DNA from 2 places in the Paenibacillus sp. N3/727 genome. Region 1 is predicted to be linked to the other one. Evidence: riboswitches for the same ligand, from Rfam matches in the RefSeq annotation. Region 1 holds a riboswitch; the other holds the start of a gene.
The links. A riboswitch is a leader RNA that binds a small molecule or an ion and turns the genes downstream of it on or off. The one in region 1 is predicted to bind ZMP and ZTP.
Positions count from the first base shown of each region.

Region 2: another riboswitch for ZMP and ZTP. It lies ahead of rpiB (ribose 5-phosphate isomerase B); the one in region 1 lies ahead of purT (phosphoribosylglycinamide formyltransferase 2).

Region 1 is NZ_CP093336.1:3,917,222-3,924,822, forward strand. Features, by position in the region: gene MNQ98_RS17875 (Ger(x)C family spore germination protein) at 1-470, shown strand, start outside; gene MNQ98_RS17880 (hypothetical protein) at 553-1,035, opposite strand; gene MNQ98_RS17885 (DUF5701 family protein) at 1,434-2,108, opposite strand; gene MNQ98_RS17890 (MerR family DNA-binding transcriptional regulator) at 2,257-2,967, shown strand; gene MNQ98_RS17895 (metallophosphoesterase) at 2,987-3,445, opposite strand; gene MNQ98_RS17900 (fibronectin type III domain-containing protein) at 3,627-4,124, opposite strand; gene MNQ98_RS17905 (histidine phosphatase family protein) at 4,249-4,830, opposite strand; gene purT (phosphoribosylglycinamide formyltransferase 2) at 5,108-6,268, opposite strand; ZMP/ZTP riboswitch at 6,394-6,474, opposite strand; gene trxA (thioredoxin) at 6,534-6,845, opposite strand; gene MNQ98_RS17920 (NADPH-dependent FMN reductase) at 6,875-7,429, opposite strand; gene MNQ98_RS17925 (MerR family transcriptional regulator) at 7,422-7,601, opposite strand, start outside.
Region 2 is NZ_CP093336.1:5,877,689-5,885,289, forward strand. Features, by position in the region: gene wecB (non-hydrolyzing UDP-N-acetylglucosamine 2-epimerase) at 1-534, opposite strand, end outside; gene upp (uracil phosphoribosyltransferase) at 584-1,213, opposite strand; gene MNQ98_RS27495 (serine hydroxymethyltransferase) at 1,706-2,956, opposite strand; gene MNQ98_RS27500 (TIGR01440 family protein) at 3,016-3,603, opposite strand; gene rpiB (ribose 5-phosphate isomerase B) at 3,755-4,210, opposite strand; ZMP/ZTP riboswitch at 4,353-4,434, opposite strand; gene MNQ98_RS27510 (low molecular weight protein arginine phosphatase) at 4,555-5,133, opposite strand; gene MNQ98_RS27515 (manganese efflux pump MntP) at 5,179-5,739, opposite strand; gene MNQ98_RS27520 (L-threonylcarbamoyladenylate synthase) at 5,836-7,068, opposite strand; gene spoIIR (stage II sporulation protein R) at 7,321-7,601, opposite strand, start outside.

The sequences.
Region 1 (7,601 bases):
AATCCGTTATGTTAGTTCTGCTCAAGGGACGACAGGGAGAAAATGCACGCTTCACCAGAAAAATAGAAATAAGTTATCCGGATAACTTACACGGTACCATGACCTTCAATTTGGCGAAGAAAAAAATAAAACGTAAATTTAACGTGCATGTATCTAAGGACGGAGACATTATTGTGAATTTGAATTTGAAACTCCAAGCCATTGTCGAAGAGTTTACGGAGGACCAAGCGCTCACTGAAAAAAAGCTCGACAGTATTAATCAAAGGCTCTCTGAAATGCTGACGGAAGAGGCAAAAGATGTCATCCGAGAACTTCAAAAGGCGAACTGCGATATTTTCGGCGTAGGGAGAAAAGTGATTGCCTATCATAATAACGTATGGAAAACCAAAAACTGGAGTAAGGATTACCCAAAAGTGCAATTTCATACGAAAGTAGATGTTGAAATCGTAGATACAGGCGTGATTTTTTAGGGAGGTTTGGGCACTAATTTTCGTTGCTCAGTTATTGGTGCCCAAGCTATTCTACATATGTAATCCTCTCTTATAACGACCTTTATACATCGGAATCATTCTCTTCCATTAATGCAGCACAATGATCTATTAACAAACAGAAAGAGCGGTTATGTCCTATAAAAAATGAAGATACGTCATACCTGCCCCATGTAGGTTCGAACGTCACCAACACACGATGTTTCATTACATTCACAACGGTGGCAGCGAATTTATCCGAGGTGCTGCCAGCCATTAAAGTAATGTATGCATATAGTGAATGATCCACGGGCTCATCCAGGGGACTTACCCCAGCACAAGAAAATTCGGTTTGTACCCCTAGCCGATTAAGCCTGCTCAATGCGGGATGAATCTCCGAGTCAACGTAGACACCATTTAATAACCTAGTCTTCTTCTCCCCCTTACGAACTTTGGGAGAACTTGTCCAGCTTATTAATTCCCTTTTCCGGCGTCTCCAATGTTCGTCAGAATGAAAACTCAGCAGCACCTCATTAGAAATATCTACGTCTGCTTTATCTTGGTACATATGATGTTATCCTCCCGTCTAACCGGAACTTAGATGAACCGTTACTGTTACTCTCATGATATCACCTCCACCTCCATACATAAACTGCATAATCGTAGTAATCACGGGTGAAAAATATTCCATCAGGAGGCGGAATCATGAAAAAATCAGCATCTCTGGCGCTATTAAGCGCAGTCTTGTCGGTAGCATTGCTGCAGCCACAGCAAATCTTTGCAGCCGATTCTTTCAAGGAATCACTTCTTTAGATGATCAACAGAATTTCAATCCAAGGCAGGTCATGAAGCGTGACTAGGCTGCAGCCATGGTTATAAAAGCGGTAAAATTTGTGGAATCTCATAAAGAAGAAAGGACTGTTCACGATGACTGAACAGTCCTTTTTATGTCAGTCGGTTTGCGTGTTACATTCCAACTCTTGAACTACATGATGCTGAGCCCAACCATGTATGTGGATTGCCCGCCCAACACCAGCCAAGCTTCGGTTTCCCGGCACTAATCCATAAGGCGGTAACCCTGCGGTCTCCACAGCGAGAACCAAGCAGTGAGAATCCGCTATTTTTCATTAATATATCAGGGTTATGTGTTATAACAGCTATCCCCTCTTCCAGGGTAAGTGGAGAGCGGTTGTCGTTTACAATCGTCTTGAGTGCTTCGTTTGGTGTCACATTACGAGTTTCTGTACCTGTATCTATATCCATGGCCAGGTATGCTATTCCATTTGGTAGTTCTATCCCCTCAATAGGTTTAAATCTCTGAATATCATCAGCATCCATAACGCTAAATCCTTTTTGATTTTTTCGCTCTACGAGTTGCATCGCCTTCTCACCATCCACCCACTCGCTTTTGATGACGATCACATAAGGAATAAAACCTTCTCGATCTTCCTCATTCTTCTCAAACTCTATTGTTTTTGTTTTGAGAGGCTGAAGCTGACTTCTGAATTCAACCTCATTTAACCCTGCAATCGAAGGATAGCCTTTTTGAATTAAATTCTCCACTTGTCGGTCAAATTCGTTAGTGATCATTCGTTGTTCCCTCTCTTTCTCTGGACAAGCTTTGAAAAGCTCTTTTACCATCAGAGCAATTATGCTTTACTCTTTTATCGTACAACATTCACGCTAACTCTAAACTTTCTCAATCAAATCTGTTGTTTTATCTTAAGTAAATTTAAAAAACTTTATAAGTGTGCTTTAATCTTAATTAGCATGAATGTTGAGGTGACCCATGAATTTAAGACCGATAGATATCGCAACTAAACTTAATATAAGTACAAGTGCCCTAAGAAATTATGAAGCACAGGGAATTGTTCCCCCTACAAAGCGTTCAGCAAGCGGTTATCGGATCTATACAGTGGAGCATATCGCTTATTTTGAATGTATTCAAGCTATGGCCCCAGGTTTTGGGATGGACGTAACGAAAGACGTTCTACGCAAGATTCAATCTGAAGAAGTGGATACTGCACTCCGATTGGTTAACCAAGTTCAGGCCAACCTGTATCGTGATATAATTCTGGCTGAAGAAACGATTCACGTCTTGGCGTCTAATGAACTTAACTTCCTGAACTCAGGTAGAAGCAAAGAATGGATGACCATCGGGGAGGTCTCTGCTGCGACGAACATCCCAAGTTCAACAATCCGATACTGGGATAAGATCGGACTTATCACTTCTTCACGAGATTCACGAAATAGGTACCGAATATTTAATCAATCTCAAATTCGTAAAATCCTCCTGCTACGCACCTTGCGACCGGCTGTCTATTCATATGACTTAGTGGGGCTTAAACAAGCGATCGGGGCAATGGATCATAACGATCTGGAGCATGCGAAAAAAATCGCTCAAGACTCGCTGGCGTACCTGAACAACATTAACCAAGAACAACTTCGCGGCGGGTACTATTTATACCGTTTATGCCGATTGTTAGATTTAATTGATTAATACCATGTGTAGTCACACACTAGAAAAATAGTTTTTTGCCATCCGCGTTTTTCTTCACATGCCATTTATCAAAGAGTCGCCCCTCTTCGTCAATAGCCCTCACTTCCAAGTTATCGGAAGTTGCAACCACCTGAACAAAATGAGGTACCGCCAAGGATTGCGCTGTGTGCCACTCTCTCTTCGGCAGCAGCCATTCCGGCATGGATCCGGCACCACCCGCAACAATATAGACAATGCCATCGTCAAAATCAACCTTTCCTTCACGAAGAGGATGACTCCGTTCATAAACAATCGTATGTGAATTGAAGACGATATCCACTCCATATTGCTCCAATACAGGACAAAGCTGTCGCAAATCTTCCACCTGATATCCTCCAGATATATACGGCGGGTAATGAAAATAAACGACTTTCCACTTTGCAGTGGAGGATTGTAAATCGTTGATCAGAAATTCATATTGCTCGTTGCCTGGACCAATTTCTTCTAAGCTGTTCGGAAATGGTCCGGTTTAATAAAATCAGTACTATCCAGGCAAGTAAAGTGAACATCTCCGTAGTCAAATGAATAGTAGTTTTTAGGCGATTCAAATGCGAAGAAATCATAATACCAAGAACCATTATTTTCATGGTTACCGAGACAACTGTAGAACGGTGTACTTGTCAAAAATTTGCGGCCGGGGCCAAAAAATATGTATACCAGTCATCATAATTACTTCCGTCATTCACGATATCACCTATGAACAACGTAAAGTCAGGACGATATTTTTGCATTTGGCTGAAAATGTTTCTGTTTATCATTCCATCCGTCTGATCGAATCCGCTGTATCCACCTGTCTCACTTGTTACCGTAAATGAAAACGGCACGCCTTCAGATATGGTTGTCTTAAAAGGATGTGGTCCTGACTCTACATTGATTTGTCCGTTACCTGAATGTATTTGGTAAAAATAAACCGTCCCTGCTTCAAGGCCATTCACTGTGAGCTGGTGAATTTTTGAATGCCCCTCATTTGAGACGGTTGTGATCACTTGCTCCGGTTTTTTGTAATTACCTTGATATCCACTATGGATTCTCTCTGCTAATAGAACATCTACTCTGGAGGATGCCGGCTCAGATGTTTCCCACATGATCGTCATGGAGTCCACCGTAGGCCATTGCAAATAGGGTCCCTTAATAATTGTGAACACTGTTCCTCACTCACTTTCGCTTGGAGTTTTTCGCACCGCGCGTTGTGTTGCACGACGATGGCCAACCAATTAAAACGTTTACATATTTAACTTTGCTTTATGCGGGACTCCACAACCGCTGAACATGGCTCAGCTGATTATCTTGGAATTCCAATTTATAAATATCAGGTTTGCTTGTCCCCTTCCAAAATTCAAAGCCATAATTAGAATCGAAATAATTCAATATGATCGTCATTATATTTCCGTGGGTGCCAAGCGCGATTTTCTTGCCTTTATATTCCGAGAGCAGTCGCATAATGATCGGTATAGCCCGTTCCTGCGACTGCCTAGTTGTCTCCCCTTCAGGCATGCAATAATCTATATCGATAAAAGATTGTTCAATTCCTATTAACAGCTCCTCATCGGATACAGCTTCATTCAAAGTACCAATTGGTCTTTCAATAAGCTCGTTATACAAAATGATCTCTTTCTGTAGCAGTTCAGCAAGTGGAGCTAATGTTTCTCTTGCCCTGTTATACGAACTGGAGACGATCACATCAATTCCTTCGTCTCTTAACAGCTCTGCTACTCTTTTAGCATCGGATTTCCCTTGATCGTTCAAGCTCGCACCTCCCGAGCGCTCAAGTTCCAAAGAAAATGGAGCAATTCCATGACGAACAAAATACAGATATGTTTTCATTGTTCACCCATCCCCCAATTTTTTAAGTAATAATAACTTAATATACTTGTTAGTTGAAGAGATTGTAAAGTCTTAAAAGAGCTGTGCAAGTGTCGGAGATTACAACACTCACACAGCTCTATCTCAACCATAGCATTTCATTTAACTTGTCACTCTTTGACAGGATGATAGGTGAGAACAACGACCCCCGAACTAAAGTCTTCAACGTCCATTGTGGATCTTCCATGACACGGTCAAGAGAAACGAACTCCGATACTTTTCAAAAAACCTCGTATAGTTAAGATTCTACAACAGCAAGCTCATCGAGTGCCAATTTCGCCTGTCTCCGTGCATTTTCAACCGAATCGGACGTTGATAAAGCGACCGCCATTCTCCGACCTGCCTTTGTAACCGGCTTGCCAAATACACGAACCTGCGTGTTCGGGACCGATAATGCCTTCTCCACACCGGTAATACGATAGTGTTCGAGTTCAAGGCTTGCTTTCAATGGACGGCTGGCTCCCGGCGTCATAAGTACGATTTCAGGGATTGGATAACCGAGGATTGCCCGAACGTGTAGTGCAAATTCAGAAAGATTTTGCGTTACAAGTGTCACGAGTCCAGTATCATGCGGCCGCGGAGAAACTTCGCTGAAATAAACTTTATCCTCCGTTAAAAAGAGTTCAACACCAAACAGACCATATCCGCCTAGTTCGTCTGTTATGGCTCCAGCAATATGCTTTGCTTCTTTAATCTGATCCTCTGTCATATCATGCGGCTGCCAGGACTCAATGTAATCCCCGTTTTCCTGAATATGTCCGATTGGTGCGCAGAAGCTTGTTCCACTTATGGAACGAACCGTAAGCAGCGTGATTTCAGACTCAAAGCGGATGAACTCTTCAATAATAACCCGCCCGTTCTGAACCCGGCCACCTTCCATTGCTACGTTCCAGCACTGTTCAATGTCCTTCTCTTCACGGCAAACACTTTGTCCTTTTCCTGAAGAACTCATCAGAGGTTTGATAACGCAAGGATACCCCATCTCCTTTACCGCTTGAACAAACTGATCATACGTGTCAGCAAATTTATAACCGGCTGTTGGCAGGCCCAGTTTCTCTGATGCAAGACGTCTAATCCCTTCCCGATCCATCGTCAGCTTCGCAGCGCGGGCTGTTGGAATGACCCGATGGCCTTCTTCCTCCAGTTTTAAAAGCTCTGAAGTCGCTAATGCTTCAATCTCGGGTACAATAAGATCCGGGTTTTCCTGTTTGATAATTTCCCGCAACCGCTCACCATCCAGCATATCGATCACATAATGACGGTGGGCTACCTGCATGGCAGGTGCATGAGCGTAACGATCAACCGCTACCGTCTCAACTCCCAGACGCTGAGCTTCGATCAAAACTTCCTTACCTAGTTCTCCCGAACCGAGCAGCATTATTTTCTTAGTTTGCAACATTGGCATATCCCCCATTTTACCGCTCATAGCGGTAGTTTTATTCTTGCGAGATAAAGATGCAGTTCACTCCGAAGTCTATGCTCTCTTATCTCAAAAATAAAAGAGGCAAGGAGAAAGAAACTCCTTACCTCTGCCCAGGCGTACGGCCGCTGCCATTCATGTGCTCCCTCATGGTTACCCATGTTCCGCCAGTCACACATAAGCATTTCATTTGTCACGTAAATCATACTGAAATCTTCGCCTATTTGCAACATGAAGGGGTACTTTATTGGTGAGTTTGGATTTTGCCTATAATGGAATTTTTCCGCTGCAAGCCAACTAGTTTTTCCACCGGTTGGCCGTTTTTAATTAGAATCAGTGTCGGAAGACCCATCACGCCATACTTAGAAGCGAGCTCGGGCTCTTCATCTGCATTCACTTTACCGATGAGTATAGAATCTTGTAGTTCGACGGAAAGCTCTTCCACAATGGGAAGCTGCATTTTACAAGGTCCGCACCAAGGTGCCCAAAATTGAACCAGCGTTAAACCTTTGTCGATGAGTTCTGAAAAATTCTCTTTTGTCATTGTCTCAAGCATTCTGCTATCCCCTTTGTAAATAAAATTGTTTATAACTCGGTATTCAAAGCTTTTTCCAGAGCATGAAGCACTGCTGTTATTTCCTTTGCCAAATCATTGTCCGTGATGTCTCCCGCTGCATTCATTTTCAAACTTATTTGTGGAATACACATCGTTCCCCCAGAGACTATATGTGCATTCAACATATTCAGAGTCATTAAAAGTGACGCATGAGCATTTTCACCACCTGCTGGATGTGGTGAGGCACTCAACACACCAGTAGGTTTGTTATACAACTCTCCTGATGACACCGTCCAGTCGATTGCGTTCTTAAGAACGCCTGGTACTCCGCTTGCATATTCCGGTGTGCTAATTAACACGCCATCTACGGACATAAGTTGGTTCCGGAAAGCGATAACGGCTTCCGGTGCTTCCTCTCCGTCAATTTCGGGATTGAAATGCGGAAGATCACCTAATCTATCGAAAATCGTGAGGTTAATATGTTTAGGTGCCAACGCCGCAGCTGCTCGTAACAGATTTGTATTAGAAGAACGGTTACGGAGACTTCCGGATATACCTAAAATGTGAATCATTGGTTCATTCATCGTTGCATCCCACTTTCCAGGAATTGATTTTACTTGCTGGGTGTTCTTGAATAATCGAGCTTATGCGTTCCTCCAGGTTTGACTTTATGTTCTCGAGCTGTTTGATTTGACCATCAATTTCCTTCAGTTTCTGTTGATATACCGGGAGAACCTCTTTACAAAATGCTTCTTT
Region 2 (7,601 bases), 2.0 Mb from region 1:
TGTTACTGTGTTGCCTGTGACGTAAATGGTTGACTCGTTTTTGTTCTCTTTACGCAGGTTATCCGCAGACCAATCCGTTGGAGCGAAATGAATATCCGAGAGAACGCCAGTTAGCTGTCGGTTCATCTCTTCCGGATACGGGGAGAGCTTGTTCCATGTACGAAGCCCCGCTTCCACATGCCCTACTTGAATTTTCTGTAAAAACGCCGCATAGCTGGCGAGGAACGTCGTCAGCGTATCACCGTGTACCAACACGATATCAGGCTTAGCTTCCCGCAGAACGGGCTCCAGACCTTCCAGCACACGGATGGTTATCTCATTCAGTGTCTGCCGGTCTTTCATTACATCGAGATCATAGTCCGGGACAATCTTAAACACATCCAGCACCTGATCGAGCATTTGACGGTGCTGCGCCGTAACGCAGACCACCGATTCAATATGCTCAGGGTGACGCTGCAATTCCAGAATGAGCGGCGCCATTTTGATTGCTTCAGGACGAACGCCGAATATGGTCATCACTTTCACTTTAGACATGTTCGCTTCCCCCTCTTTACATACATTCCATACTTATACGTACACGTTGTTACTTGGTTCCGTAAAGTCGGTCTCCTGCATCACCTAGTCCAGGTATGATATAGCCATGATCATCCAGACCCTTGTCCAAAGCAGCTACATAGATATCAACATCGGGATGCGCCTCTTGTACAGCCTTAACACCTTCAGGTGCAGCCACCAGGTTCATCATCTTAATCTGCGTGCAGCCACGTTTCTTCAGGACGTCGATTGCCGCGATAGCGGATCCTCCCGTTGCGAGCATCGGATCAATGACGATCAACTCCCGCTCTGTTACATCCGTTGGAAGTTTCGTGTAGTACTCCACCGGCTGCAGAGTCTCAGGATCGCGGAACAGGCCTACATGACCTACCTTAGCCGCAGGCAGCAGTTTAACAACACCATCAAGCATACCCAGACCGGCACGCAAAATCGGAATCAGACCCAGCATGCGGCCGGAAATAACCTTTCCTTCGGTCTCAGCTACCGGAGTTTGTACGGAAATCGATTCCAGCGGAATACTGCGGGTTATCTCATAAGCCATCAGTGTGGCTACTTCGTCAACCAGCTCGCGAAAATCCTTCGTGTTGGTCCGCATATCGCGGATAAATGTCAGTTTGTGTTGAATCAATGGGTGATCACAAATCACCAATTTTCCCATGTCAAGTCCCTCCGGTTGGTTACGATATGTTGAAATATAAGAAAGCACAAAATGGAATTTTATACTTTTTTATATTTCTCGCAGAAACGTCATCGCCCTTTGGAAAAGGACAACGAAATCGTTTCTGCTTGTTCAATATGGGCGTAAAATCTAGTGAGCTCCATAAATCTTGTCTATTATATCACTCCGTGAGATGATTTTACACCTGTATCCGTCATGTTTCTTACCTACGTAAAAGTCCGGCGGAACAAGCGTAAACGGCTTCACCGTTCTTATCGGTGAAGCTCACGTTTCGCGGAGAAATATAGGCCAAGTATACATATAAAAATGCATACTTTCCTATATTTAAAGAAAAACCTGGCATTATACTATCGTTTCCATTCCGTTCAAAAAGATGCCAAATCGCGCTGACAGAACCAAAAGCCCCGCCTTCTACGAAGACGGGGCCTGAAGAGCACCTTACAATACCTCACCTAACCAAGTTCGCATTGATTAGTATTTTAATTCCGGATAAAGCGGATATTGCTCTGTCAATTCAGCCACCATACGTCCAGCTTTAGTGAGTGTTTCCTCATCCTTCGGCTGACGGAGGGTCATAGCAATAACTTTACCGATCGTAACCATAGCTTCCTCATCCATGCCACGGGAAGTCACAGCTGGGGTACCGATCCGGATACCGCTTGTTACAAACGGACTTGTAGGGTCAAATGGAATCGCGTTCTTGTTCACGGTAATACCGATAGAATCCAGCACTTTCTCGGCATCTTTACCGGAAATGTCCAAATTACGGGTGTCCACCAGCATCAGGTGGTTATCGGTTCCGCCGGATACGATGTTAAGCCCTTCAGAAATCAGTGTGTCCGCAAGTACTTTGGCGTTCTTCACCACTTTTTCTGCATGCTCCTTGAAGGATGGGTCCAACGCTTCACCCAGCGCAACTGCTTTGGATGCAATGACGTGCATAAGTGGTCCGCCTTGAGTGCCCGGGAATACCGCTTTGTCGATAGCTGCAGCCCATGGCTGTTTGCACAGAATCAAGCCGCCGCGCGGTCCGCGCAGTGTTTTGTGAGTTGTTGTTGTAACGAAGTGTGCGTGAGGTACAGGGTTCGGATGCAATCCTGTAGCAACAAGCCCTGCGATATGAGCCATATCAACCATGAACAAGGCACCTACATCGTTGGCGATGGAAGCTAGTGCTTCAAAATCAATAATTCGCGGATAAGCGCTTGCGCCGGCAACAATCATACGCGGACGATGTTTGAAGGCTGCTTTGCGCACTTCGTTATAATCGATAAGGAAGGTATCTTCCTGCACACCATATGCTACAAAGTTATACAGAAGGCCGGATGCATTGACAGGACTGCCGTGCGTCAAGTGCCCACCGTGTGCCAGGTTCATACCAAGTACTGTATCGCCCGGTTTCAGCGCAGCCAGATAAACAGCCATGTTCGCCTGTGCACCGGAGTGAGGCTGAACGTTGGCATGCTCTGCACCGAACAGCTGCTTCGCACGATCACGTGCCAGCTCCTCAACAATATCAACACGCTCGCAGCCGCCATAGTAGCGCTTGCCTGGATAGCCTTCTGCATATTTATTCGTCAGGACTGATCCCATTGCTTCCATGACCGCTTCACTAACAATGTTCTCCGAAGCGATAAGTTCAATGTTGCTGCGTTGGCGCTTCAGTTCCAAATCCATCGCTTCCAGTACTGCCGGGTCACTCTTGCGCAAATGTTCCATCATATTCGTATCCTCCCTAAATTAAAAAATAATATATGGTTAATCATCAATCACAACTACATCTAATCACATGCCGACCTATCATTCTCCTGCTCCATCCGATATACAGCCCGTTCTCCACCGATCAATTTCGGTCTCGTCATTGCCGCTGTCACACGAGCCTTCCCGATGTACCGGATACTCGGCCGAAATGGCACCGCAACACGGCGCAGATGCATTCCGATCATCGTCTCACCGATATCGATACCCGCATGAGCGGAGATGCTCTCAGCCAGACACGGATCATGGAAGCTCCGGTAAGCAGCAGACGCCATAGATCCGCCCGCTTTAGGAACGGGCACTGCAGCTACTTCCGTCAGTCCCAATCGCTCGAGCAGTTCCCGTTCTACAACAAGTGCACGGTTCAGGTGTTCGCAGCACTGGTAAGCCGTATCGAAACCGAACTCAGCCTGTACCTCTGCGATTCCGTCCAGCACCTGCTGCGCAGTCTCCAGCACACCGCCGGTACCGATCTGGCGGCCGGTGATTTCACTTGTACTGGTCCCGACGACCAGCACCTTGCCTGCCCTGAGGCCTGCAGCCTCAGCCAATTCTCGCATAATCGTTACCGTTTGTTCTCTCAAGGCATGATCAACCGGGTAATCTGTCATGTGTTTCAGCCCTCCTTGGATACGATAGTCTGAAAGCCAACTGCCTGATGTCTTAGTTACTTAGGTTACTTAGGTTACTTAGTGACTTAGTGACTTAGTTACTTTAGTTACTTTAGTTACTTTAGTTACCGTACATCCTTGCAGTACGAGCTTATCCTTTCAGATAGCGTTCCTCAATGGCCTTGATTTTGTTCACCCTGCCAACATGCCGCTCACCCTGACTGAAGTCTGTCGTCAGCCAAGCTGTGACGATTTCTGCTGCAAGGCCGGGGCCCACCACTCGTTCGCCAAGTGCCAGCACGTTGCTGTCATTATGCTCGCGGGTAGCTTTTGCCGAAAATACATCATGCGTCAGCGCACAGCGGATGCCCGGCACCTTGTTCGCCGCAATGCTCATACCGATTCCCGTTCCGCAGATCAGAATTCCACGGTCAGCTTCTCCGGATACGACCTTTTCACATACCGGAAGCGCAAAGTCAGGATAATCTACCGAGTCGGAACAGCCGCAGCCTAAGTCTTCGACCTCATGCCCGAGATTCCGAATGACCTCCGTAATTTCCTCTTTCAAACGAATACCTGCATGATCCGTGCCCAATGCGATTTTCATAATGAAAAACCCCCTCGTATGTTTCATCTTTTGTATCGGCATTTTACAAAATGCTCGTACAACAACTCGTTTCATTATAACCCAAATTGTCAGCAAAAGACGAAAAAAAGAGCAGTCCGCGCACGTGTATCGTGCACCAATTGCTCTTTGCCCAGGCGACCGGCCGTATGTTCCGGTGCTCCATCGTGGTTTCATCCACTTCGTCGCCAGTTACACCGGAATCCGTGTTTTTCCCCTTCATCTTAAAACATACGGAAAAGAAAAGCAACGGATATTTATTCATAATTATGATCGGTAAATGACTTCAAGTATAACAACTACTGTACAGCCGCAAATCACGTTACTCACTCTCTCTCCAGCTTGTCCAGCAATCGGAACAGCGCTGAACGGATTTCTGCCGCTGTCTCCTCATACTCTTCCAGCGAACCTCCAAACGGATCGGAAATATCAAAACTCGGAATACGCTGACGCAGCTCGTTTAACCGAACCTTGTCTTTCTCCTGAAGCTCAATGCCAAGGGATCTCATCATCTCCATGGACGCCAGCAGACTGTCCTGCTCCTGCAGATCCGTAAGCACCTGCGCATCATTCTCGACGTATTCTTTTAGCGTATGAACCTTATCTGCCGCATAAGGAAACTGACGAATCGCATACTGTTTATGGGATAACGTCAATGTCAGAATCAGATCTGCCCACTCGACAAGATCCATACTCAGTGGCTTGGAGGACATGCCGTCCTTAATCTGCTGATCGCGGAGTACTGCTTCAGCATGACGTGAGATTGGCATTCCTTCTGCAGCCGAAACACCTGCGGAACGAACTTCAAGCGGAATCCCTCTCCCCTTGGCGAGTTTGCGCAGCATACCTTCAGCCATAGGACTGCGACAGGTGTTGCCGGTGCAGACGAACAATATGTTTTTCACGGTCTCCACCTCCCCGAAAGTGTATCTTTTACTGCCGTCATTGTATCAAAATATAAACATCAAACCAAATGCCAGCAAAATGACACCGCCGGTCATTTCTCCATATTCACCGAGTCTGCTACCCGCCTTTCGACCGAGCATCAGTCCGAAAATCGACATTAAGCCTCCGACCACACCGAAAGACGTTACAATGATCGCCGTATCATTCACGAACATGCCAAGCGAAACCCCTACCGAAAAAGAGTCGATACTGACACTAAGCGAAAACAGAAGCATTCCGAGCAGCGTGGTGTGATTCACCGGCCGACCTTCCTCTTTGCGAAAAGAGTTCCAGATCATATGTCCGCCCAGCAGCACAAGCAGGCCTCCTGCGGCGAGCCCCGTAACTTGTCCGAGCAAAACGCCAACATAACGGCCAGCAAGCAACCCGAGCAGCGGCATCAGCGTGTGGAAAAAGGCGATCAGCAGGCTGATGATCAGGACATGTTTCAGGCGGATGCCTCTCATTCCAACACCGATACCGAGTGAAAATGCATCCAAGCCCAGCGCCACGGCCATAATCAGGATCGTCGCGAGTTGCCCTAACTGGACAGACGTTTCCAACATGCCTTTTTCCCCCAAGTCCCTATGGTCTTGTACACCATATGCGGACAAGGGGGGAATGATGCCTAAAACCCTTGTGGACGGGTTCATGCTTGTCGCCTAATCTGAGGCAAGCCCATCATCGGACGCAAATATAATATGATGACCCGCCGCCTTCAGCAGCCGGTTCATCACCGCGGCGCCAAGACCTTTATCCGAGCAGGATTCTGCCAGGATAAAGGTCGCGCCTTCTTCATCGAATTGGCGCAGCCCGGCGTAGAGCCGGTGTGCCGCTTCCTCTGGTGCGGCCAGGCTGCCGAGCGAGACGGCAACGTCCGCGCGGTAGCGACCGATGTGCTCGTCGAACGACAGCACACCGGTCGTCTCCCCGCGCGCTTCGGCGGCGTCAAGCTCGGCCTGGATCTTGGCGGACACGGAATCCGCCGTCCGCCCCTGGACGATGCACAGCGCACCCTTGGGTGCGTAGTGCGTGTACTTCATGCCCGGCGAACGTGGCGTCGGGCTGTCTGCGCTCCCGGCGCGCGCAAGCGCCGGGTCGCGCTGCACGCTTGCCGCGAGCGCGGCAAGCTGCTCTTCCGTGACGCCGCCGGGGCGCAGCACCGTCACGGCACCGTCCTGGCCGGCCTGGACGACCGTCGACTCGACACCGACCCCCGCGGGGCCGCCGTCGAGAATGCCGTCGATGGCACCGGCCAGATCCTCAAACACATGTCCAGCCAGCGTAGGGCTTGGCCGGCCTGAACGGTTTGCGCTTGGCGCAGCAACCGGACAGCCTGCGGCGCTGATCAGTGCCAGCGCCACTCTGTGATCCGGCATGCGGACCGCAACCGTATCTAGTCCAGCCGTCACGCGCGGAGATACCGCGCCAGGCTTCACCGGCAGGACCAGTGTTAACGGTCCCGGCCAAAAAGCCTCCATCAACCGCCGCTCCGTATCATTCACTCCCAGCACGAGCTCGTCCAACTGAGACGTATCAGAAATATGCACAATAAGCGGATTATCGGAAGGGCGCCCTTTTGCAGCAAAAATCTGTTCCACCGCAGCTGTATTTCGGGCATCCGCACCGAGACCGTATACCGTTTCCGTTGGAAAAGCTACAGTCCCTCCGGCCGTAAGCACCGCACCAGCCTCATTTAGAGCTAAGGCATCCTCTGATCCCAGAGCCCATAAGGGAAAGCCCGCCTGCTCTTGATCTGCACCGCCGGCCAGTGGTTGTACGGTAGCAGAAGCTGCTGCTCCAGCTTCATGATTGACGCATACCCGCCACAGTTCCGTAACCTTATCCCCGGCGGGAAAGTCCTGTTCCGGATTTCCGTTCTCTTTTCGTTCCATTATTATCCCAAGCTTTCTTTATTATAGATCACCCAGCTCAGCAACATGCTCAAACACCAAGCCAGAATGGATTGCTATCACCATTTATCCAAAAGAAAAAGCGCTTGTAACCTCCAGCCCCGGCAGCCTCATGGCGGCCCCTTCGCTAAAGAGAAAGCACTCTTCTGCTTGAAATTGTATCATATTTCGCTACCATTGACGATGAAGAATTGACTAGCAGCCTTGCAGCTATCTTGGTGCCGATCCATTGACTTAGAACAACCCGACAATCCAATCCCACAAACCGATGAAGAAGTCGAATAGGAAAAACCGTACCTCAGGCTCACTTGAAGCAGCATTGCCCCGTTCCTCCGAAGCATTCTTGTCATCGGCTTGCACTGAAGCCGTTCTTACTGCGTTGTCTACGGGCTGGGCAGCCGCATCGCCACTGCCTGCATCAATGAAGCAAAGCGGCGGGAAAAGCACACACCACCAGTTCTGGCCTTTGCCTTCACCCAGTGTAATCCGGACGGCTTCATATTCCCCCGCAGGAT